2 regions of the Variovorax boronicumulans genome follow, and region 1 is predicted to be linked to the other one. Evidence: riboswitches for the same ligand, from Rfam matches in the RefSeq annotation. Region 1 holds a riboswitch; the other holds the start of a gene.
The links. Region 1 has a riboswitch for cobalamin ahead of VHAB30_RS11630 (TonB-dependent receptor domain-containing protein). Riboswitches for the same ligand answer to the same signal wherever they lie in the genome.

Region 1 (10,515 bases):
TTGAGTCCGACGTACGCGGTGCGGCCCCCGGTGGCGTAGAGCCGTGCGAACTGGTAGTCCTTGTCGCCCACATTGTCCACGCGCGCCACCAGGTTCAGGTCGCGCGTGATCTGCGTGCTGGCCGACAGGTTCAGCAGCGTGTAGCCGCCGAGCTTGACGGTGTTGGCCGCGTCGTCGTAGCGCTTGCCCGAGCTCTGGAGCTCGGCGCCCAGCGTCCAGCCGGCGATGCGCCAGTCGGCGCCCAGCGTGCCGTGGGCCCGTGCGCGGCGTGCCAGCAGGTGGTCGGTGGCGAGGTCGCGCGGGTCCTGGTAGTCGAGCGAGGCGCGCAGCGTGACGTCGCCGATGCGGTGGCCGCCCGTGAGCGTCACGCCCTGGTAGCGTGCGCGCGCCGTGCTGGCGTAGCAGCCGAACGACGACTGGCAACCCTTGGCGCTGCCGTCGAACACGATCAGGTTCTGCACGCGGTTGCGGTACAGCACGATGCCGGCCTGCGTGGCGCCGGCCGTGTACTGCAGGCCCAGCTCGACGTTGCGGCTCGATTCGGGCTGCAGGCTCGCCAGGCCGTACTCGCTGAAGCGCTGGTAGAGCGTGGGCGCGCGGAACGCGGTGCCGGCCGACACCGTGGCGCGCAGGCTCGGCGTGATCGCGTAGCCGTAGGCGGCGCTGCCGGTGGTCTTGCCGCCGAACTCGCTGTCGTCGTCGTGGCGCACATGCAGCTGCAGCGAATGCGGGCCCTTCACGTAGCCGTAGCCCAGCGCGGCGGCGTTCTGCGAGCGGTCGCGCGAGAACAGCTTGGCCGAGGTGGTCGGCGCGTTCTCGAGCGCGTCTTCGCGGCGCTCGAGCGTGGCGGTCACCAGGTGGGCGCCGAAACGGAATTCGTTCTGGAACAGGTAGCCGCGCAGGCGGGTTTCGGTGCGATAGAACGAGGGCTGGGTCTTGTAGACGGTCTGCGAATCGGTCACCTGCAGGCGGGTGCTGTAGATGTCGTTCCACTTGGCCGACCAGGTCAGGCCGGCGGTGCGCAGCTCGTTGGTCGACACGTCGTTGCGGAAGGTGATCGGCGGCTTGGTGCGAAAGCTCACCGACGGGTCGTAGGCCGCCTCGGTGTTGCTGGTGAGCAAGGTGGCGTCGATGCGCTGGTCGGGCGTGATCTGGAAGCCCAGCTTCAGGTTGCCCGAAGTGCTGCGGTAGCCGTCGCGGTCGGGGTTGGTGAAGCCGTCCTTCGAGGGCGTGCGCTTGGCGATCGGCTGGATGTTGAAGCCCTTGCTTTCCTCATGCGCCACGCCGAACGAGTAGTCGAGCAGGCCCGACTTGCCGCTCACGCCGCCTTCGATCTTGCGCAGGCCGTGGCTGCCGAAGCCGATGACGGCGTAGGGCGACACGCCCTCCTCGCCGCGCTTGGTGAAGAGCTGGATCACGCCGCCCACGGCGTCCGAGCCGTACACGGCGGCGGCCGGGCCGCGCAGCACTTCGATGCGGTCGATCTGCGCGAGCGGAATGCCCTCCCAGCCGGCGCCGCCGGTCGATTGCGAATCGATGCGCACGCCATCGAGGTAGACCGCGGTGAAGCGCGATTCGGCGCCGCGGATGAACACGCTGGTGGCGTTGCCCACGCCGCCGCTGCGCGAGATCTCCATGCCCGGCAGGCGCGCCAGCACGTCGGCCACGCCGGTCGCGCCGCTGCGCTCGATGGTCTTGCGGTCGATGATGGAGACATCGCCCACCAGGTCCGACAGCGCCTGCGGCGTGCGGTTGGCGGTGACGACGGTTTCGTCGAGCGTGGCAGATGCTGCTGCAACTTGCGCCTGCGCGGCCAGCGGCACCAGGGCCAGGCCGCCGAAGGCCGAGGCCAGGGCGAGCGTCAGCGGCAGGCACGCGGGACGGTTGCGGCGCACGCTGGCGCGGCCGCTGGAGAGGGAAACACAGGAAATCATGGGGTGAACCGAACGAACTTCTATGCCCTGGCCGGCTTCCCCGCCGGCGCCATGGGCGTCATGGCTGCCGATGCGGCAGCCGCCTTGTTGGCCGGTATCCGGGCTGGCAGATCGACCCTTTGCCGCCTTCCCAGGCACCTGTTTCAGGGCGCCCAGTGGCTGGATGGAAAGGGGTGACGCGTTGCGGCGTCGTCTGCTTGACCGTTGCGGGGGCAGCGCAGGCGGCTTCGGCCCCGGGGGGCGTCCACTCCTGCTTCCCGTTGAACTGCGCCGTGCGAACCACGCCGCGAGCACCAACGGGCGAGATTTTAGGCCCACGGGGCGCCCACGGGGCGCGCACACCACACCGGGTTTGATCGCGGGCGGCGCAGGCCCCAGAATCTCGGCCACCTCCGGTGCGCGCCCCGCGCGGTGCGCCGGATGTTCCGAATTCCCGGGAAACTACAATCGCCAACCATGCCCGCCTCCAGCCCCATCGACCAGATCGCCGAGCGTGTGGAACGCCTGCTCGTGCGTCACGAAGAGGTGCAGCGCACCAACGCGCTGCTGCAGGAACAGGTCGATGCGCTCACGCGTGAACGCGACGGCCTGAAGTCGCGGCTCGCCGCGGCCCGCACCCGCCTCGATGCCCTGCTCGAACGGCTGCCGGCCGAACCCCCTTCCGAAGATTCCCATCACGCATGAAGCAGATTGAAGTACAGATCATGGGCCAGAGCTATTTGCTCGGCTGTCCCGACGGCGGCGAAGCGCAACTGCGCGAAGCCGTCGACCGCGTGGACGCGGCCATGTGCAAGATCCGCGACGCGGGCAAGGTGAAGGCACGCGACCGCATCGCCGTGCTCGCCTCGCTGAACCTGGCTTTCGATCTCGCGGCCCAGCAGGCTGCTGCTGCCGCCGCACCAGCCCCCGTCGCTGCCAGCACCACGGAAGAAACCGCCGCCGACACCGACCCGAAGGCCGCCCAGCTCATTCAGAGACTCGATCAGGCCCTGGCGGGCGATGGACATTTGCTCTGAGGGCACGCGGCCCGGCACATCCGGGGCGTAAAATCCGTTTTGTCTGCAGACGTGTCGGGCTTAATATTTCCTTGTTCCAATGCTCTCCGGAGCCGGGCTTGGTACATCGCTTGACGGGCGTGATCATCTCGCGTCAGATGAACCCGAAGTCCTGCTGCCCTCGCCCACCTGAACCCTGGTTCAGGATGCGGGTCCGGCACACCATCTGCAGACACCTTTTCCCGCCACGGCCCCCTGCTTCACCGCACGGGGCCGTTGCTTTTTCAGCCGCTCGTTCTTTCCCCATCCTCCCGTGAACCTCGCTGCCCTGCTCGACCCGCTCCTGATCGCCGAACTCGCCGCGCTCGGCCTGGGCACCGGTTTCCTCGCCGGCCTGCTGGGCATCGGCGGCGGCATGCTGATGGTGCCGTTCATCACGATCATCATGGGCCAGCGCGGTGTGCCGGCCGACCTGGCGGTGAAGATGGCGATCGCCACCTCGATGGCGACGATCATCTTCACGTCGGTGTCCAGCGTGCGCGCGCACCACAAGCGCGGCGCGGTGCGCTGGGACATCGTGCAGCGCCTGGCCCCCGGCATCGTCATCGGCAGCCTCGCGGGCAGCCTGGGCGTGTTCGCACTGCTCAAGGGCACGGCGCTGGCCATCTTCTTCGCGCTGTTCGTGGGCTTCTCGGCCACGCAGATGTTCCTCGACAAGAAGCCCAAGCCCACGCGCCAGATGCCCGGCACCGGCGGCCAGCTCGCGGCGGGCGGCACCATCGGCTTCATCTCGGGCCTGGTGGGCGCGGGCGGCGGCTTCATCAGCGTGCCGTTCATGACCTGGTGCAACGTGGCGATCCACAACGCGGTGGCGACCAGTGCGGCGCTGGGCTTTCCGATCGCCGTAGCCAACGTGCTCGGCTATGTGCTCAGCGGCCAGTCGGTGCAGGGCCTGCCGGCCGGCGCCTTCGGCTACATCTGGCTGCCCGCGCTCGTGGTGATCGCGGCCTGCAGCGTGTTCACCGCGCCGCTGGGCGCCAGGGCCGCGCACAGCCTGCCGGTGAAGAAGCTCAAGCGCGTGTTCGCGAGCATCCTGTACCTGCTGGCCGCCTACATGCTCTGGAAGGGCCTGCGGGGCTGAGGCATATCAAACACCCCGTGGCTTTCCTGTGCCATCCTATGCGGCACTTGTTCACAGTCGTAGAAGGAAAGCCATGAAAATCCTCATTGCAGTCGACGGCAGCGCCTACACGCAAAAGGCCCTCAATTACCTGCTCGCCAACCGCGCCATGTTCGTGGACGGCCATGAGCTGGTGGTGGTCAATGTCTGCACCGGCATCTCCGGCCACGTGGCGCGCCACCTGAGCAAGGAAATCGTCACCGAGTACTACGCCGAGGAAAACGCCAAGGTGCTCGACCCGGTGAAGGCCTGGTTCGCCGAGAAAGGCGTGGCCAACTTCACTGCCGATGCGCGCCACGGCCACGCGGCCGAGGAAATCCTCAAGTCGGCCACCGAATCGAAGGCCGAGCTGATCGTGCTGGGCACGCACGGCCACGGCATCCTGGGCCGCGCGCTGATGGGTTCGGTCGCGACCAAGGTCGTGGCCGAGACCGACATCTCGGTGTTGCTGGTCCAGTAAGCAGCCCCAGTCACCCCGGCGACGGCCGATGCGCCGTGGCCGCGGTCATTGCGGCGAGCGCTGCTGCCGCCATTCGCGCGGCGAACATCCGAAGCGCTCGCGAAACGCGCGGCTGAAATGCGCCGCGTCGTTGAACCCCCTCCCGTACGCGATCTCCCCCACGGGCCGCCCCGCCAGGCGCGGCTCCAGCAGGTCGCGGCTGCACGCGTCGAGCCGGCGCTCCCAGATGTACTGCGAGGGCGTCAGCGGCTCGCTCTTGAACACGCGGTGGATGTGGCTCACCGACATGCCCAGCTGCGCCGCCAGCGTGCCCACCGACAGCGTCGGATCGGCCAGCTGCTCGTCGATGCGCTGCTTCACGCGCGCGAGGTGGTACGCCGTGAGCTTGCTGAGCGCCGGTGCGTGCGCGGCGGGCAGCGTCTGCAGGCCGGCCACGAGGATGTTCTGCACGCCATGGGCCACCGCCAGCGCCGAGGCCGGCTGCAGCGCGTCGAAGTCCTCGCGCAGCGTGCGGATCATGCCCAGCAGCAGGTGCCCCGCGCCCTCGCGCCCTGACACCGTGGTGGCCGTGAGCGCTTCGGTGTCGCGCAGTTCGCTGCGCAGCCGCTCGCCGGGCAGCTTGAGCACGATCTGCTCGAAGGGCTGGTCGAACAGCAGCTGGTAAGGCCGCGTGCTGTCGTACAGCGCGAAGTCGCCGGCGCCGAGCACGGCGTCGCGCCCGTCCTGGCGCACCACGCCCCGCCCGCGCGCCTGGATGCTCACGAGAAAGCAGTCGTCGCTCGATGCCGCGATGTGGCCCGGCGTGCGCATCACCTTCTGCGCCCGCGAGGTCACGACCGACATGCCGAGGCCGGGCAGCGCGTGCTGGCGGATGCTGCCCTCGAAATCGCCGCCCTCGCCGGTGCGCACCGCGTCGCATTCGAGCTGCACGTAGACGTTGCAGATCATGTCGGTCCAGTACGCGAGCCGCTGGTCGCGCGGGACGGCATCGGTGCTGAGCAAGGGGGTCATCGGGGTCCTCGGAAGGCCTTCGCAAGGCACATGCAACGCTGGAACAAGAACGCCGCCAATCCGGGTCAAGGCGTTCCGGCGGCGCGAATTTACGCTTCATGCAACCCGCATGCCACCGCGCAAACCCGGTGCGCACAGTGGGGATTTCGTTACGTTCATTGCCCCCTGGAGAACACCCCATGCCGACCACCGTCCACCCCCAGCTCCGCGTCGCCGCCGTGCAGGCCGCGCCTGTTTTCCTCGACCTCGACGCCACCATCGACAAGACCATCGACCTGATGGCGCAGGCCGCGAAACAGGGCGTGCAGCTCATCGCCTTTCCCGAGACCTGGGTCCCGGGCTACCCGTGGTGGGTCTGGCTCGATTCGCCGGCCTGGGGCATGCAGTTCGTGCAGCGCTACCACGACAACTCGCTGCTCATCGGCTCGCCCGAGTTCGAACGCCTGCAGGCGGCGGCGCGCCAGCACAAGATCTGGCTCTCGCTCGGCTACAGCGAGAAAGCGGCAGGCAGCCTGTACATCGCGCAGGCGCTGATCGACGACCAGGGCCGCACCGTGCAGACGCGCCGCAAGCTCAAGCCCACGCACGTGGAACGCACCGTGTTCGGCGAAGGCGATGGCGCCGACCTGCACGTGGTCCAGACGCCGCTGGGCAACATCGGCTCGCTGTGCTGCTGGGAGCACCTGCAGCCTCTGAGCAAGTACGCGATGTATGCGCAGAACGAGCAGATCCACTGCGGCGCGTGGCCGAGCTTTTCGCTCTACCGCGGCGCGGCCTACGCGCTGGGCTATGAGGTCAACAACGCCGCGAGCCAGGTGTATGCGGTCGAGGGCGGCTGCTTCGTCATCGCGCCCTGCGCCACGGTGTCGAAGGCGATGAGCGAGCTGATGTGCACCGACGACGGCAAGCGGCAGATGCTGGGCGTCGGCGGCGGGCATGCGCGCATCTACGGCCCGGACGGTTCGCCACTGGGCACGCCGCTGGCCGAAGACGCCGAAGGCCTGGTGGTCGCCGACATCGACCTCGGCATGATCGCGCTCGCCAAGGCGGCGGCCGATCCGAGCGGTCACTATTCGCGGCCCGACGTCACGCAGTTGCTGCTGAACAAGACGCGGCGCACGCCCGTGGTGGTGCAGCTCACGCCGGAGCCTGAGGGCAGCGTGCCCGAGCCGGTCGTGGCCTGAGCCGACCACGGAGCCGCACCATGGAATCGGCCATCCCCGAGCACCTGCGCTGCCCGCGCACCCGCGAGCGCCGCGTGGCAGACGATCACACGCCACCCTACCCCGGCTGGTCGGCGCGCGCGCCCGTGACGACGACCCAGGTCGTGATGGGCTATTTCGGTGTGCAGTCGCGCGGCCCGGCGATGCAGGGTCGGGCCTGCGCCGCGCTCCTGAAGATCGCCCGCGACTTCGCCCTGCCCGACGGCCCCGGTCACTACGACCTGGCCCACTGCGTCGACGCCGACGGGTACGACAACCTGATCGCGATCGCCTACTGGCGCGATGCAGCGGCGTTCGCGCGCTGGTGTGCCACGCCCGCCGTCGAGGCCTGGTGGAACGCCGACGAGCGCTTGCATGAAGGCCTCGGCTACTTCCGCGAAATCGCATCCCCGCGTGCTGCGCACTTCGAGACCCTGTTCAGCACGCCCGACCGCCTCGAGGGCATCGGCGTGGTGATGGGCGGTGTGAGCGGCGAACTGCAGGAGCACGGCTACTGGGGGTCGATGCGCGATCGACTCCCGCTCGCGCAGGCCGACGCGCTCGCGCCTTCGGGCACGCGCGCGGTGATCGCCGGCACGCCTGCGTCAGGCCAGCGCGTGCGCATCGCGGGCCACACGCACCTCGCGATGATCCGTTCGGGCCAGGAATGGACCGAGACCACCGGCCAGGAACGCCAGCGCTACCTGGAAGACATGGCCCCGGTGCTACGCCAAGGCATGGACTTCCTGCGCGACCAGGGCCTGCCCATCGGCTGCTACAGCAACCGCTTCATGCACCACCTCGACGCGCACGGTGCACCGCTGCAGAAGTCCTTCGGCCTGAGCTACTGGCGCTCGCTGGCCGACATGGAGCGCTGGGCCGAGTCGCACCCGACACACGTCGCGATCTTCGGCAGCTTCATGCGCTATGTACAGGCGCTGAACTTCGAGCTGCGCCTGCGCCTGTACCACGAGGTGTCGGTGCTGAAGGCCGACGAGCAAAGCTACGAGTACATCAACTGCCACGCGCGCAGCGGGCTGATGAACGGGCTCGCGCCCGCCGCCTGAAGCCCGGGCGCGCGGCGGCGCTCAGGCTGCGAACAGCCCCTTGTGCTCCGCCCGCAGCAGCGCCTTCTGCACCTTGCCCATCGTGTTGCGCGGCAGCTCCGGCACGACGAAGCAGCGCTTCGGGATCTTGAAGTTCGCCAGCTTGGCCTTGAGCTCGGCCACGATGGCGTCGGCGTCGATCGTGGCGCCGCCCTTGGGGATCACGATGGCCACGCCCACCTCGCCGAAGTCGGGGTGCGGCACGCCGATGACGGCGCTTTCGGCCACGCCGGCCATCTCGTTGATGTAGCCCTCGATCTCGGCCGGGTAGACGTTGTAGCCGCCGCTGATGATCAAATCTTTGCTGCGTCCGACGATGGTGATGTAGCCGCGCGCATCGATCTTGCCCACGTCGCCGGTCTTGAAGAAGCCGTCGGCGGTGAACTCTTCCTTCGTCTTCTCGGGCATGCGCCAGTAGCCCGCGAACACGTTGGGGCCCTTCACCTGGATGCCTCCGATCTCGTCGACCGGCAGGTCCTTGCCCTCGTCGTCGCGCACGCGCAGTTGCACACCGGGCAGCGCGAAGCCGACGGTGCCGCCGCGACGCTCGCCCTTGGCGGTGTCGTACGGGTTGGACGTGAGCATGGCGGTCTCGCTCATGCCGTAGCGCTCGAGGATGGTGTGGCCGGTGCGCTCGCGCCATTCGTCAAACGTTTCGATGAGCAGCGGCGCCGAGCCCGCGACGAAGAGGCGCATCGTGCGCACCGCCTCGCGCGTGAGGCCCGGTTCGGCCAGCAGGCGCACATAGAGCGTGGGCACGCCCATGAACACGGTGGCCTCGGGCAGCTTGGCGACGATGCGCTTGGGGTCGAACTTCGAGAACCAGATGATCTTGCTGCCGTTGAGCAGCGCGCCGTGCAGCGCCACGAACAGGCCGTGCACGTGGAAGATCGGCAGCGCGTGGATCAGCACGTCGCCCTTCGTCCAGCCCCAGTAGGTCTTGAGCACTTCGGCGTTCGACAGCAGGTTGCGGTGCGTGAGCATCGCGCCCTTGCTGCGGCCGGTGGTGCCGCTGGTGTACAGGATGGCGGCGAGGTCGTCGGGCTTCTTGAGCGCGACGGCATGCCGGTCGCTGCAGCGCGCCGCCGCGTCGAGCAGCGTGCCGGTGCGGTCGTCGTCCAGCGTGAACACATGGCGCGTGCCGGCCGCCTCGGCGATGGGGCGCACCCAGGCCGCGTTGCGACCGGTGCACACGACCACGGCGGGCTCGGCGTTGCCGATGAAGTACTCGATCTCGGCGCTCTGGTAGGCCGTGTTGAGCGGCAGGAACACGTAGCCCGCGCGCAAGGTCGCGAGGTACAGCAGCATGGCTTCGACCGATTTCTCGACCTGCACGGCGACGCGCGCGCCCTTCTCGAGCTTCAGGCCGTCGAGCAGGTTGGCGATCATCGCGCTGGCGCGGTCGAGGTCGCGCCACGAATAGTGCAGTCCGTTATCGGTCTCGACCGCGATGGCGTCGAGATCGGCAGGAAAGGCGGCGCGCAAGGCGGCGAACAGGTTGGCGTTGGGGGAGGACTTCGTCTTCATCATCTTCGTCATCATCGAACGGCAGGCTCAGGAAGGTCGGAAATTCGGAGGGCGCTTGCCCAGGAAGGCATCGATGCCCTCGCGGTGCTCGGCGCTGTCGGCATAGTCATACGCGGTGGCCAGCAGCTGCTGTGCCGCCGCGCCGCCACTCTTCAGTGCGGTGAAGGTGGCCTTGTGCAGGCGCGCGGCCTGCGGCGACAGCGCGGCAATGCGCGCCGCATGGGCCTGCGCGGCAGCGGGCACTTCGGCGTCGGGCAGCACGTGCAAGAGAAAGCCGGCGTCGTACAGCCGCTGCGCGCCATGCACGCCGGCGGCCAGCAGCATGTCGCGCGCCAGCACGTCGCCGATGGCGCCATGCACCAGCGCGGCTTCACGCGGCGCCATCGGAAAGCCCAGCTTCGCGATGGGTGCGCCGAACTTCGCCGACGCACCGGCCAGGCGGATGTCGCAGCAGCTGGCGATCTCGACGCCGGCGCCCATGCAGGCGCCTTCGATCTGGGCCACCAGCGGCAGCGGGCAGTCGAGCATCGCCTGCAGCGCGGCCCAGACTTCGTTCTCGTGGAATTCGCGCAGGCTCGCTTCCTCGAAGCGGAACGAGGGGTACTCGGAGATGTCGCCGCCCGCGCAGAAGGCACCGCCCTCCCCGCGCACGACAACGCAGCGCAGCGCGGTGTCGCCGTGCAGGTCGTCGAACACCGCGCGCAGCGCGCGCCACATGGCGCGCGTCATCGCATTGAGACGCCCCGGGTTCGACAGCGTGACGAGCGCCACGGCGCCTTCGCGGCGCAGCGAGACCTGCCGATCGGTCATTCGAGCTTGGCGCCCGAGGCCTTCACGACGGTGGCCCATCGCTTGATCTCGGCGTTGACGAAGCGGCCGTAGGCGGCGTTCGTGACGTTCGGGATCTCGGAGCCGTTCTGGGCCCAGATGGCCTTCAGCTCGTCGGTGCCCAGCGCCTTCTTCATCGTGTCGATGATCTGCGTCTGCGCTTCGGCCGGCGTGCCCTTGGGCGCCCACAGGCCGTACCAGGTGGTGACGGTGTAGTCGGGCAGCCCGACCTCGGCGGCGCAGGGCACGTCGGGGAACGCGGGGTTGCGCTT
Region 2 (10,515 bases), 940 kb from region 1:
CGCTGGCCGACCTGCTCGCGGTGCGCAAGATCGCGCTGCCCGGCGCCATCGCGCAGATCGCGGTCGCCACGCTGCTCGGCGGCGGCCTCGCCATGTGGTGGGGCTGGAGCTGGGGCGCGGCGCTGGTGTTCGGGCTGGCGCTGTCGGTGGCGAGCACGGTGGTGCTGCTGCGCGCGCTCGAGAGCCTGGGCATCCTCGATTCGTTCACCGGCCGCATCGCGGTGGGCTGGCTGGTGGTCGAAGACCTCGCGATGGTGCTGGTGCTCGTGCTGCTGCCGCCGCTGGCGGGCGCGCTGGGCAGCACCAAGGTCGACACCAGCGGCGACCCCGTCTGGCAGACGCTGGGCCTCACGCTGCTGCAGGTCGGCGGCTTCGTCGTGCTGATGCTGGTGGTGGGGCGGCGCGTGTTCCCGTGGATTCTCTGGCAGGTCACGCGCACCGGTTCGCGCGAGCTGTTCACGCTGTGCGTGGTGGCGGCGGCCGTGAGCATCGCCTTCGCCTCGGCGGCGCTGTTCGGCGTGTCGTTCGCGCTGGGCGCCTTCTTCGCCGGCATGGTGATGCGCGAGTCGCAGTTCAGCCACCGCGCGGCGCAGGAGTCGCTGCCGCTGCGCGATGCGTTCGCCGTGCTGTTCTTCGTGTCGGTCGGCATGCTGTTCGACCCGTCGGTGCTGCTGGAGCGCCCGCTGCAGGTGCTGGCCGTGGTGCTGGTGATCGTGCTGGGCAAGTCGCTCGCGGCCTGTGCGCTGGTGCTGGTGTTCCGCTACCCGTTGGCCACCGCGCTCACGGTGAGCGCGAGCCTGGCGCAGATCGGCGAGTTCTCGTTCATCCTGGCCGGGCTGGGCGTGTCGCTCGGCCTGCTGCCGGTGGAAGGGCAGAGCCTGGTGCTGGCGGGCGCGCTGATCTCCATCGCTACCAACCCGCTGTGGTTCAGCCTGATCGCGCCGCTGCAGAAATGGCTGCACGCGCATTCGAAGTTCGCACGCGAACTCGACGCGCGCAGCGACCCGTTGGCCGAACTGCCGATGACCACCGAGGCCAAGTACCTGTCGCGGCAGGTGGTGCTGGTCGGCTACGGCCGGGTGGGCCGGCGCATCGCCGCCGAGCTCGAGACGAACGACATCCCCTACGTGGTGGCCGAGCAGAACCGCGAGCTGGTCGAGAAGCTGCGCGAGGCCGGCATTCCGGCCGTGTGGGGCGACGCGGCCGATCCGGCGGTGCTGATCCAGGCGCACGTGGCGCGCGCCCGCGTGCTCGTGGTGGCCACGCCCGACGCCATGAACGTGCGCCAGATGATCGAAACCGCGCGCACGCTGAACCCCACCATCCAGACCGTGGTGCGCAGCCACAACGAGCAGGAAGCCCGCCTGCTGGCCGCCGAAACCGACGCGAAGGTGTTCCTGGGCGAACAGGAACTCGCCCAGGCCATGGCCCGCGATGTGGTGCAGCGCGCCGCCGCGATGGCGGTGCCGGCCTGAGGGCCGGTCGATTCCTCCTGTTGCAGCGCGCGTCGGCCGAGGAGCCCGTTCCTCGGCCAAGGCATGCGCCCGCACATTTCATCGATTTCTCCTTTTTCTGATCCCATGTCACTGAAAGCCCGATGGCATTCGTTGCTCGGCGCGGTGCGCGAGTCCCTGGTCTGCCTCGCGCTGGCCTTCCGCTCCAGCCTGCGCCCCGGCATCGCGCTGCGTTCCGCGGGCCTGTGCCTGCTGGTCTTCACGGTGTGGAGCTGGGTGCTCTACCGCCACTTCCAGCCGATCGGAACGGCGGCCGGGGTGGTGTCGGTCTTCATCGTGATGGGCGGGGCGGTGCTCGGCCTGCTGCCCGGCACGGGAGGCAGTGGGGGGAGCATCGCGGGCATGGCGGGCATCGCCCCTGCGCTGGCGATGTTGCTGCTCTATGCGGCGCTGCTCACGGTCGTGGTGCTGGTGGTGATGTACGTCGGCGTCATCGTCGCCACCATCCGGCTGGCGTTGCGCTGGGTGGTGTTGGGCCCGGTGCGCGAGCGCGTGCAGGCGCGCTACCCGGCGCTGCTGCAGTCACGGCCCGAGTCCTCGGGCTTGCTGGTCGGCGTGCGCGGATGGCTGGGGCCCTGGCTGGGCGCGAGCCTGGGGATGCTGCTGTGCCTGCTGGTGCCGGTGATCAACGGCGTGCTGCTGTTCCTGCTGCTCGCCTACCTCAACGTGCGCTTCCTGCTGGCGCCCGCGCTCGCCGGCATTGCGAACGGCGAGGAGCGCATGCAGGTCGTGCGTCGCCAGCGCGGTGCGATGGTGGCGTTCGGCGTTCTGATCCTGCTGCTGGCGCTCGTGCCGGTGGTGAATCTGCTGCTGCCCGCCTTGCTGGGCGCAGGCACCTGCCACCTCGGCTGCCGAGGTATGGAGGCACAGCGCCGGGCTGACACCGACGCCTTGACCGACGCTTCGGCCGGCGTTCAAAGATCCTCGATCACCAGCGTGCGATAACGCTCGGCGATCGAGTAGGGCACGGTACGCACCAGTTCCATCACGCGCTCGGCGATGGCGCCGTCCTTGGTGCGGATCAGCAGGCCCGTGTGGCCTTCGTGGGCCAGCTGGATGAAGGCGCGCACCGTGTCGCCGTCGGTGCCGGCGGAGGGCAGGGGACTGTGCGAGGCATGCACGGTCGGCGCGATTTCCGCCAGGACGGTTTCGGCCGGTATCAGGTAGACCTCGTCGCCGCTCACGATGCCTTTCGCGATCAGCCCGTGGCCGATGCGGCTGGCGTCTTCGACGCTCGGAAACATCACCAGGGAGTAACCGGTCGGGTAGAACGCGCCACCGAAGGCGGCGCGCATGTTGGGTTCAAGCGTGAAATGTTTCATGCTGACTCCTTGTTCTGATGCAACTCCCCACCCCTAACATTAGGCCGCGCGGCGTCCATGCACTGTAGGAGAAGCCCTAGTACTGACAACCGCGCCAGCCCCTTGCCCGTTCAAAGGCGGGTTCATTCCCTGTTTCATTTCTCTGACCGTCATGCCTTCGCCGAGAGACATCGCACTCACCGTCCACGAACTGGAAGAAGGGGAGTTCTACTGGGTGCTGATGGAGGCCGTGGACGGCTCGCCCGGCGACTCCACCCATGTGTACATGCCGCTCGAAGCCGCCCACGAGCCCTACGCCACGTATTCGAATGCACTGGTGGCCGGCGTGGCGGTGCTGCGGCGGCTGTTCGGGCCCGACGGCAAGCCCGTCTGACGGGGCCCGCAAGGGCGTTGCCGCAGGGCGCTCCCTATAATCCCGGCGGTTGGAAACATTGGTTCACACCGGTGTCGTCCAACACCCCACGGTTCGAAGGTGCCCTGCACGACCAGTCACAGGATTGGCGGCGGGGTTAAACGGGAAGCAGGTGCGAGGCGTCGTTTTTTTGAACGACCCTTCCATTCCTGCGCTGCCCCCGCAACGGTCAGCGGACATCGACACCCTCAGGTCCCGGCGATTCTTCGCCCGGGCAGCCACTGCGCTTCGGCGTGGGAAGGCGAGGGCTTCGGCGCCGAGGTGCATGCATTGCACCCGACGCACTCCGCGAGCCCGGATACCGGCCTTCGCAACCGCCTTCGGATGCTGCGGGAGTGCGTGTCCGGGCCTGCCGCTTTTCCCTCGCGCGAAACGGCACCGCCCCTCGTCTCTTCTCCCTCGGCGTCCGCGATCGGTCAGGAGCCTGCGGGGACGCGGGCCGGAGGAGAAGTCGGATGAATCGCATTGCATCGCCGCCGCGCGATCGCTCGGGCCCGCCCCTGCAACGGGCGCGCCTTTCGGGTCTTTCAGGTCTTTCACTGGGGCTCGGCCTCGCTTGCGGGCCCGCCCTGGCCCAATCGGGCGACACAACCGGTCGCCCCAGCCTCACGCCCGTGCAGGTCGAAGCCAGCCGCCACACGCCGCTGGCCCTGGACGAACCCACGCAGACCGGCAGCCGCCTGGGCCTCACGCCGCTCGAAACGCCGGCCAGCATCGAGGTGCTCACTGGCGATGCGATCCGCGCGCGTGGCGACGTCTCGGTGGTCGAGGCCGCGAGCCGCGCCACCGGCATCACGGGCTCGCCCGCGCCGGGCAATGGCGGCTCGTCGCTGTCGGCACGCGGCTTCAACGGCCACGGCTCGGTGATGCAGCTGTACGACGGCACGCGCCTGTACGTGGGCGCAGGCACCGTCACCTTCCCGTTCGACACCTGGTCGACCGACCGCATCGAGGTGCTGCGCGGCGCCGCCTCGGTGATGTTCGGCGAGGGCGCGATCGGCGGCGCGATCAACGTGGTGCCCAAGAAGCCCACGCGCGGCCCGATCCGCAACGAGGCGCTCGTGACCGTGGGCTCCGACGCCACGCGCCAGGTCGCCTTCGGCAGCGGCGGGGCGATCAACGACATGCTCTCGTACCGCCTCGACATCAGCCACCGGAAAACCGATGGCTTCATGCGGCGCGGCGAGGCCGAGAGCCTGGCGGTGGGCGGCGCGGTGCGGCTCGATGTGTCGCCGCGGCTGCAGTTCACGCTCTCGCACGACGAGGGCCGCCAGACGCCGCAGCGCTACTTCGGCGTGCCGCTCGTCAATGGCCGCCTGAGCAGCCTGAACCGCGAACAGAACTACAACCTGGACGACGCCGAGGTCAAGTACCGCGACCGCTGGACCCGCCTCGATGCGCAGTGGACGCCCAACGACGCCGTCACCGTGCGCAACCAGCTGTACCGCCTGGACAGCAAACGCCACTGGCGCGACAGCGAAACCTACACCTACAGCGCCACCACGAACCGCGTGACGCGCGGCGACTACCTGGAGATCGGCCACGACCAGGAGCAGATCGGCAACCGCACCGACGCCACCTTCAAGCACGCGCTGTTCGGCCTGAAGAACCAGGTGCTCGTGGGCTTCGACGCCAACCGCATCGACTTCCTGAATTCGAGCGACACGCCCTACGGCGGGCGCTCGGTGGTCGATGCCTTCGTCTTCAACCCCGGCACCTACGCTTCGCCCACGCCCTACCTGCCGCGCTACAAGACGAAGACCAGCACCTACGCCTTCTTCGCCGAAGACAAGCTGGCCTTCAACGAACACTGGTCGGTGGTCGGCAGCCTGCGCTGGGACCACGCGAAGATCGTGCGCACCGACCCGCAGAACCGCGCCCCGCGCCTGGACAAGACCTTCGAGTACGCCACGGGCCGCCTCGGCGTGGTCTACGCGCCCGACGCCGCGCAGTCGTTCTATGCACAGGTGGCGCGCGCGGCCGATCCGCTCACCGGGCTCATCAGCACCTCGGCCACGCAGGTGCCGTTCGAGCTCAGCGTCGGCAAGCAGGTCGAGGTGGGCTACAAGCGCCAGCTGGCCGAGGGCCGTGGCGCCTGGAGCGTGGCCGCCTACCGCATCGAGAAGACCAAGCTGCTGTCGCGCGACGCGAACGACCCGACCGTCGTGCAGCAGATCGGCAAGCAGTCGTCCGAAGGCATCGAGGCCACGCTCGACCTGGCGCTGACCTCCACGCTGCGCCTCGAAGCCAACGCCGCGCGGCTGCGCGCGCGCTATGACGACTTCAACGAGGCGGTCGGCAAGTCGCTGGTCTCGCGCGCGGGCAACACGCCCGCCGGCGTGCCCCAGGTGGCTGCCAACCTGTGGCTGCACTGGCGCTTCCTGCCGCAGTGGGAGGCCGAACTCGGTGTGCGCCACGTCGGCGCGCGGCAGGTCGATGCGGCCAACACGCGCCGCATCGGCTCCTACACCGTGGCCGACGCGGGCGTGAGCTGGCAGGCGAACCCGTCGCTCAAGCTCGCGCTGCGCGCCTACAACCTGGCCGACCGCAAGTACCCGGTCTCGTTCTCGAACGGCGGCAACCAGTGGCTGCTGGGCCGTCCGCGTTCGTTCGAACTGTCGGCGTTCGTGACCTTCTGAGCGCGGAATCATGAGCACCGCATGGCAACGCGCATGGCCCCCGCTTCGGCGGGCGCTGTACTGGACGCACCGATGGCTGGGCATCGGCGGCTGCCTGCTGTTCGTCATGTGGTTCGTCTCGGGCGTGGTCATGATGTACGTGGGGTACCCGAACCTCACGGACGAAGAGCGGCTCGCGGGGCTCGCCCCGGTGCGCTTCGAACAGGCGGTGGTCGCGCCGTCTGTCGCGCTCGAGGCGCTGCCGCCCGCGGTTCGCACGCAGCCGCCCCGGCGCATGGCGCTGGAGATGCAGGCCGGCGCCGACGCGCAGCCCGTGTGGCGCATCGTCGATGCGCGCGGCGGGCGGCATGCCGTGTCCGCGCGCGACGGCCGTGTGCTCGGCCCGGTCGATGCCGCGCAGGCCGAGGCCATCGCCCGCGACTTCTCCGCGCAGCCCGGCGCGCGCTGGGCCGAGACGCTGGAGCGCGACCAGTGGACCGTGCCGCAAGGCCTGAACCCATTGCGCCCGCTGCACCGCATCGAAGTCTGCGACGCGGCGGGCACCGAGCTGTACGTGTCCTCGCGCACCGGCGAGGTGGTGCGCGACACCACGCGCGCCGAGCGCTTCTGGAACTGGCTGGGCGCCGTGCCGCACTGGATCTACTTCACGCCGCTGCGCGCCGATCCGCCGCTGTGGCACGACGTGGTCGTGTGGCTGTCGGCCGCCTGCATCGTCTCGGCCGTGACGGGCATCGTCATCGGCATCCTGCGCATCCGGCTGCGGCGGCGCTTTCGCAGCGGCGCGGTCACGCCGTACACCGGCTGGATGGCCTGGCACCACATCGCCGGGCTCATCGGCGGCTTCTTCGTGCTGACCTGGATCGTGAGCGGCTGGCTCTCGATGAACCCCAACGGCTGGTTCCAGCGCGCGCCGGCCGATGCGGCCGCGATGGCGCGCTACACGGGCACCGGTGCATCGCCGTTCCCCTGGCCGCCGGCCGTGGTGCCGGTAGGCGAGGGCGCGGGCGCACCGCGCGAGGCGCTGCTGATGGGGTTCGACGGCAAGCCGCTGCTGCAACTGCGCGATGCGCAGGCCCGCGTGCAGGTGGTCGATGCCGCGACCGGTGCACCAGCCGCCATCGCCCGCGAAGACATCGTGCGCGCCGCCGCCCGCCTGCGCCCCGGCGCCGCGATCACGCAGGCCACCTTGCAGACGCAGGAAGACTTCCACTGGTACGGCCACCACCGCACGCGCGTGCTGCCCGTGTGGCGGCTCGAGTTCGACGACGCCGCGCGCAGCTGGCTCTACATCGACCCGACGAGCGGCCAGGTGGCCGGCAGCAACGACCGCAACGCGCGGCTGCGCCGCTGGCTCTTCAATGCCGCGCACAGCCTCGACTTTCCCTGGCTCATCCAGTACCGACCGGCCTGGGACCTGGTGATGTGGTTCCTGTCGGTCATCGGCGTCGTCGCTTCGGCGAGCGGCGTGGTGATCGGCTGGCGGCGGCTGCGGCGCAAGCCAGGGCCTTCGCCTGTTCAACGGGGGCTGCAAGGCTCCCGGGTTTCATGACGGGGACTTGCGCAAGCCAGTCCATCCCCCAACAATCAACTTTCGCACTTCGGTGCATTTCAGGAGGTGCGCGATGCACATCGAACCCGGACTCGTCGACGGATCCAAGATCTTCCTCAGCTATGCCACGGGGGCGGCTGCACTGGCTTACACAGGCAAGGTCGCCTTCGACACCTTGCGCAAGGACGGCCCCATCGGCCTGCTGCTGCGCTCGGTCTTCACCGTGATGCTGGTGTTCTGCTTCTTCGAGGTGTTCCCGCACCATCCCGTGGGCGTGTCCGAGGTGCACCTGATCCTGGGCACCACGCTGATGCTTCTCTTCGGGCTCGCGCCCGCGGCCATCGGCCTGGCCGGCGGCTTGCTCATCCAGAGCCTGTTCTTCGCACCGCCCGACCTGCCGCAGTACGGCATGAACGTCACGACCCTGCTCGTGCCGCTGTTCGCGACCGCCGCGCTGGCCCGCCGCATCATTCCCGCCAACATGGCCTACGTGGACATCAGCTACCAGCAGGCCTTCAAGCTGTCGGTGGCCTACCAGGGCGGCATCGTGGTGTGGGTCGGCTTCTGGGCGCTCTACGGTCGCGGCACGGGCCTCGAGAACCTGGGCCAGATCGCCAGCTTCGGCGCGGCCTACATGACGGTCGTGCTGGTCGAGCCGCTGGTCGACCTGGGCGTGCTGGCCGCGGCCAAGGCCTGGCGCCGCCTGCAGGGCACGGCCCTGGTCGAGCGCCGCCTGTACAGCGCCGTCTGATTCGCGCCGGCAGCCCCTCGTTGAAGAGGGCGTGCCGTTCGCCGGCGCGTGCGCCACGCACGCGCCGCGCGCCCGATTCCCCGTGCGCCTTGCGCGCCTGAAAGCACCCATTCCATGACACAAAGCAACGCCAAGATCCCCGTCACCATCGTCACGGGCTTCCTCGGCAGCGGCAAGACCACGCTGCTGCGCCACATCCTCGGCAATGCCGAGGGCCGCCGCATCGCGGTGGTGGTCAACGAGTTCGGCGAACTCGGCATCGACGGCGACATCCTGCGCGGTTGCGGCATCGGCTGCGACGACGAAGGCAACGAGCGCGAAGGTGCGCTGTACGAACTCGCCAACGGCTGCGTCTGCTGCACCGTGCAGGAAGAGTTCCTGCCCGTGATGCTGCAGCTGGCCGAGCGGCGCGACCAGATCGACGCCGTGCTCATCGAGACCTCGGGCCTGGCGCTGCCCAAGCCGCTGGTGCAGGCCTTCCAGTGGCCCGACATCGCGAACATCTTCACCGTCGATTCGGTGGTCACCGTGGTCGACGGCCCCGCCGCCGCGTCGGGCCAGTTCGCCGCGAACCCCGCGCAGGTCGACGTGCAGCGCCGCGCCGACCCCAACCTGGACCACGAATCGCCGCTGCACGAGCTGTTCGAAGACCAGCTCTCGGCCGCCGACCTCGTGGTGCTCAACAAGACCGACCTCATGGACGCCGCCGCGCGCGCGCAGGTCGAGGCGCTGGTGCGCGAAGAACTGCCGCCCGAGGTGAAGATCGTCGGCGCCACCGAAGGCAAGCTGCCGCTCGCGCTGCTGCTGGGCCAGGGCCGCGCCGCCGAAAGCACCATCCACCTGCGCGAGAGCCACCACGACCACGAGGAGGACCACGACCACGACGAGTTCGATTCGCTCGTGATCGAGCTGCCGCCCGTGGACCGCGACGGTCTCATCGCCGTGCTGACCGCGCTGGTCGAGCAGCACACCATCTACCGCGTGAAGGGCTTCGTCGCCGTGCCGCACAAGCCGATGCGCCTGCTGGTGCAGGGCGTGGGCCGCCGCTTCGACCACCACTTCGACCGCCGCTGGCGCGATGGCGAGGCGCAGCGCACGCGGCTCGTGTTCATCGGCGAAGACCTGGACGAAGGCGCGTTGCGCAAGGCACTGGAAGGCGTGGCGGCCGTTCCCGCCTGACCGCATGCACCTGCTGAGCACCCAGCCCGGCCGCTTCGTCGAGGACGATCCGAGCGTCGTCACCCGGCTCGACCAGACGCCGGGCGACATCGTGGTGCTCAGCTCGGCCGACACCACGCTCGCGCTGCTCGCCGCCGCGCGCACGGCGCTGGCGGCCACCGACCCCGGCTACCCCTCGCTGCGGCTGGCCAACCTCATGCACCTGCGCCAGCCCGCGTCGCTCGACCTGTACGTCGACGAGGTGCTGCGGCATGCGCGCGTGGTGGTGGTCGATCACCTGGGGGCCGAATCGGCCTGGGCCTACGGGCTGCAGCAGCTCGAAAAGCTTGCGAAGCGCCAGGGCCAGCAGCTTGCGATGTTCTCGGGCGACCTGCAGGAAGACGAAGACCTGCTCGCGCGCGGCACCGCGGCGCGCGGCGTGAGCCGGCAGTTGTGGCAGTACCTGCGCTCGGGCGGTGCGGGCAACGCGGCGCAGTTCCTGCGCGCGGTGGCCTTCCATGGCCTGGGCCACGGCGAGGCGCCCCTGCCGCCGCGCAGCCTGCCGCAGGTGGCGCTGCATGTGCCGGGCGGCATGGACGCGACGCACACGGTCGCAGGCATCGACGACCTGCGCGCCGGCTGGCATGCGAACGCGCCCGTGGTGGCACTGGTGTTCTACCGCTCGCACCTGCTGTCGGGCAACACCGAGGCCTTCGATGCGCTGGCCGCCGCGCTGCATGCGCAAGGACTGAACCCGCTGCCCGTGGCGCTCGATTCGCTGAAAGACCCGCTGTGCCTCTCTGCACTGCGCGCGCTGTGCACCGAGCACGGCGTGCAGCTGGTGCTCAACACCACCGCCTTCGCCGCGTTGGGGCAGGGCGCTTCGGGCGAAAGCGGCGAGCCCATGGCACTGGCAGGCGACGCCCCCGTGCTGCAGGTGATCGTGAGCGGCGGCAACCGCGAAGACTGGCTGGCCGACAGCCAGGGCCTGCGCCCGCGCGACATCGCGATGCAGATTGCCCTGCCCGAGATGGACGGGCGCATCGTCACGCGTGCCGTGAGCTTCAAGGGCCTGTCGCACCGCTGCGAACTCACGCAGACCGAGGTGGTCGGCTACCGGCCCGAGCCCGACCGCATCGCCTTCGTGGCCGAACTCGCGCGCCGCTGGTG

Region 2: it holds a riboswitch for cobalamin, as region 1 does, so the genes downstream of both, VHAB30_RS07205 (TonB-dependent receptor) here and VHAB30_RS11630 (TonB-dependent receptor domain-containing protein) in region 1, are expected to answer to the same signal.

What each region holds. Positions count from the first base shown of each region.
Region 1 covers NZ_BKDH01000001.1:2,539,684-2,550,198, forward strand. Annotated here, with positions in the region: gene VHAB30_RS11630 (TonB-dependent receptor domain-containing protein) at 1-1,934, opposite strand, end outside; cobalamin riboswitch at 2,007-2,246, opposite strand; gene VHAB30_RS11635 (hypothetical protein) at 2,391-2,618, shown strand; gene VHAB30_RS11640 (cell division protein ZapA) at 2,615-2,950, shown strand; gene VHAB30_RS11645 (sulfite exporter TauE/SafE family protein) at 3,243-4,070, shown strand; gene VHAB30_RS11650 (universal stress protein) at 4,144-4,569, shown strand; gene VHAB30_RS11655 (AraC-like ligand-binding domain-containing protein) at 4,615-5,580, opposite strand; gene VHAB30_RS11660 (carbon-nitrogen hydrolase family protein) at 5,760-6,764, shown strand; gene VHAB30_RS11665 (phenylacetaldoxime dehydratase family protein) at 6,785-7,849, shown strand; gene VHAB30_RS11670 (malonate--CoA ligase) at 7,871-9,415, opposite strand; gene VHAB30_RS11675 (enoyl-CoA hydratase/isomerase family protein) at 9,443-10,225, opposite strand; gene VHAB30_RS11680 (Bug family tripartite tricarboxylate transporter substrate binding protein) at 10,222-10,515, opposite strand, start outside.
Region 2 covers NZ_BKDH01000001.1:1,597,608-1,608,122, forward strand. Annotated here, with positions in the region: gene ybaL (YbaL family putative K(+) efflux transporter) at 1-1,475, shown strand, start outside; gene VHAB30_RS07190 (EI24 domain-containing protein) at 1,581-2,459, shown strand; gene VHAB30_RS07195 (hypothetical protein) at 2,429-2,836, opposite strand; gene VHAB30_RS07200 (hypothetical protein) at 2,988-3,209, shown strand; cobalamin riboswitch at 3,291-3,572, shown strand; gene VHAB30_RS07205 (TonB-dependent receptor) at 3,863-5,887, shown strand; gene VHAB30_RS07210 (PepSY domain-containing protein) at 5,898-7,436, shown strand; gene VHAB30_RS07215 (energy-coupling factor ABC transporter permease) at 7,510-8,187, shown strand; gene cobW (cobalamin biosynthesis protein CobW) at 8,302-9,366, shown strand; gene cobN (cobaltochelatase subunit CobN) at 9,371-10,515, shown strand, end outside.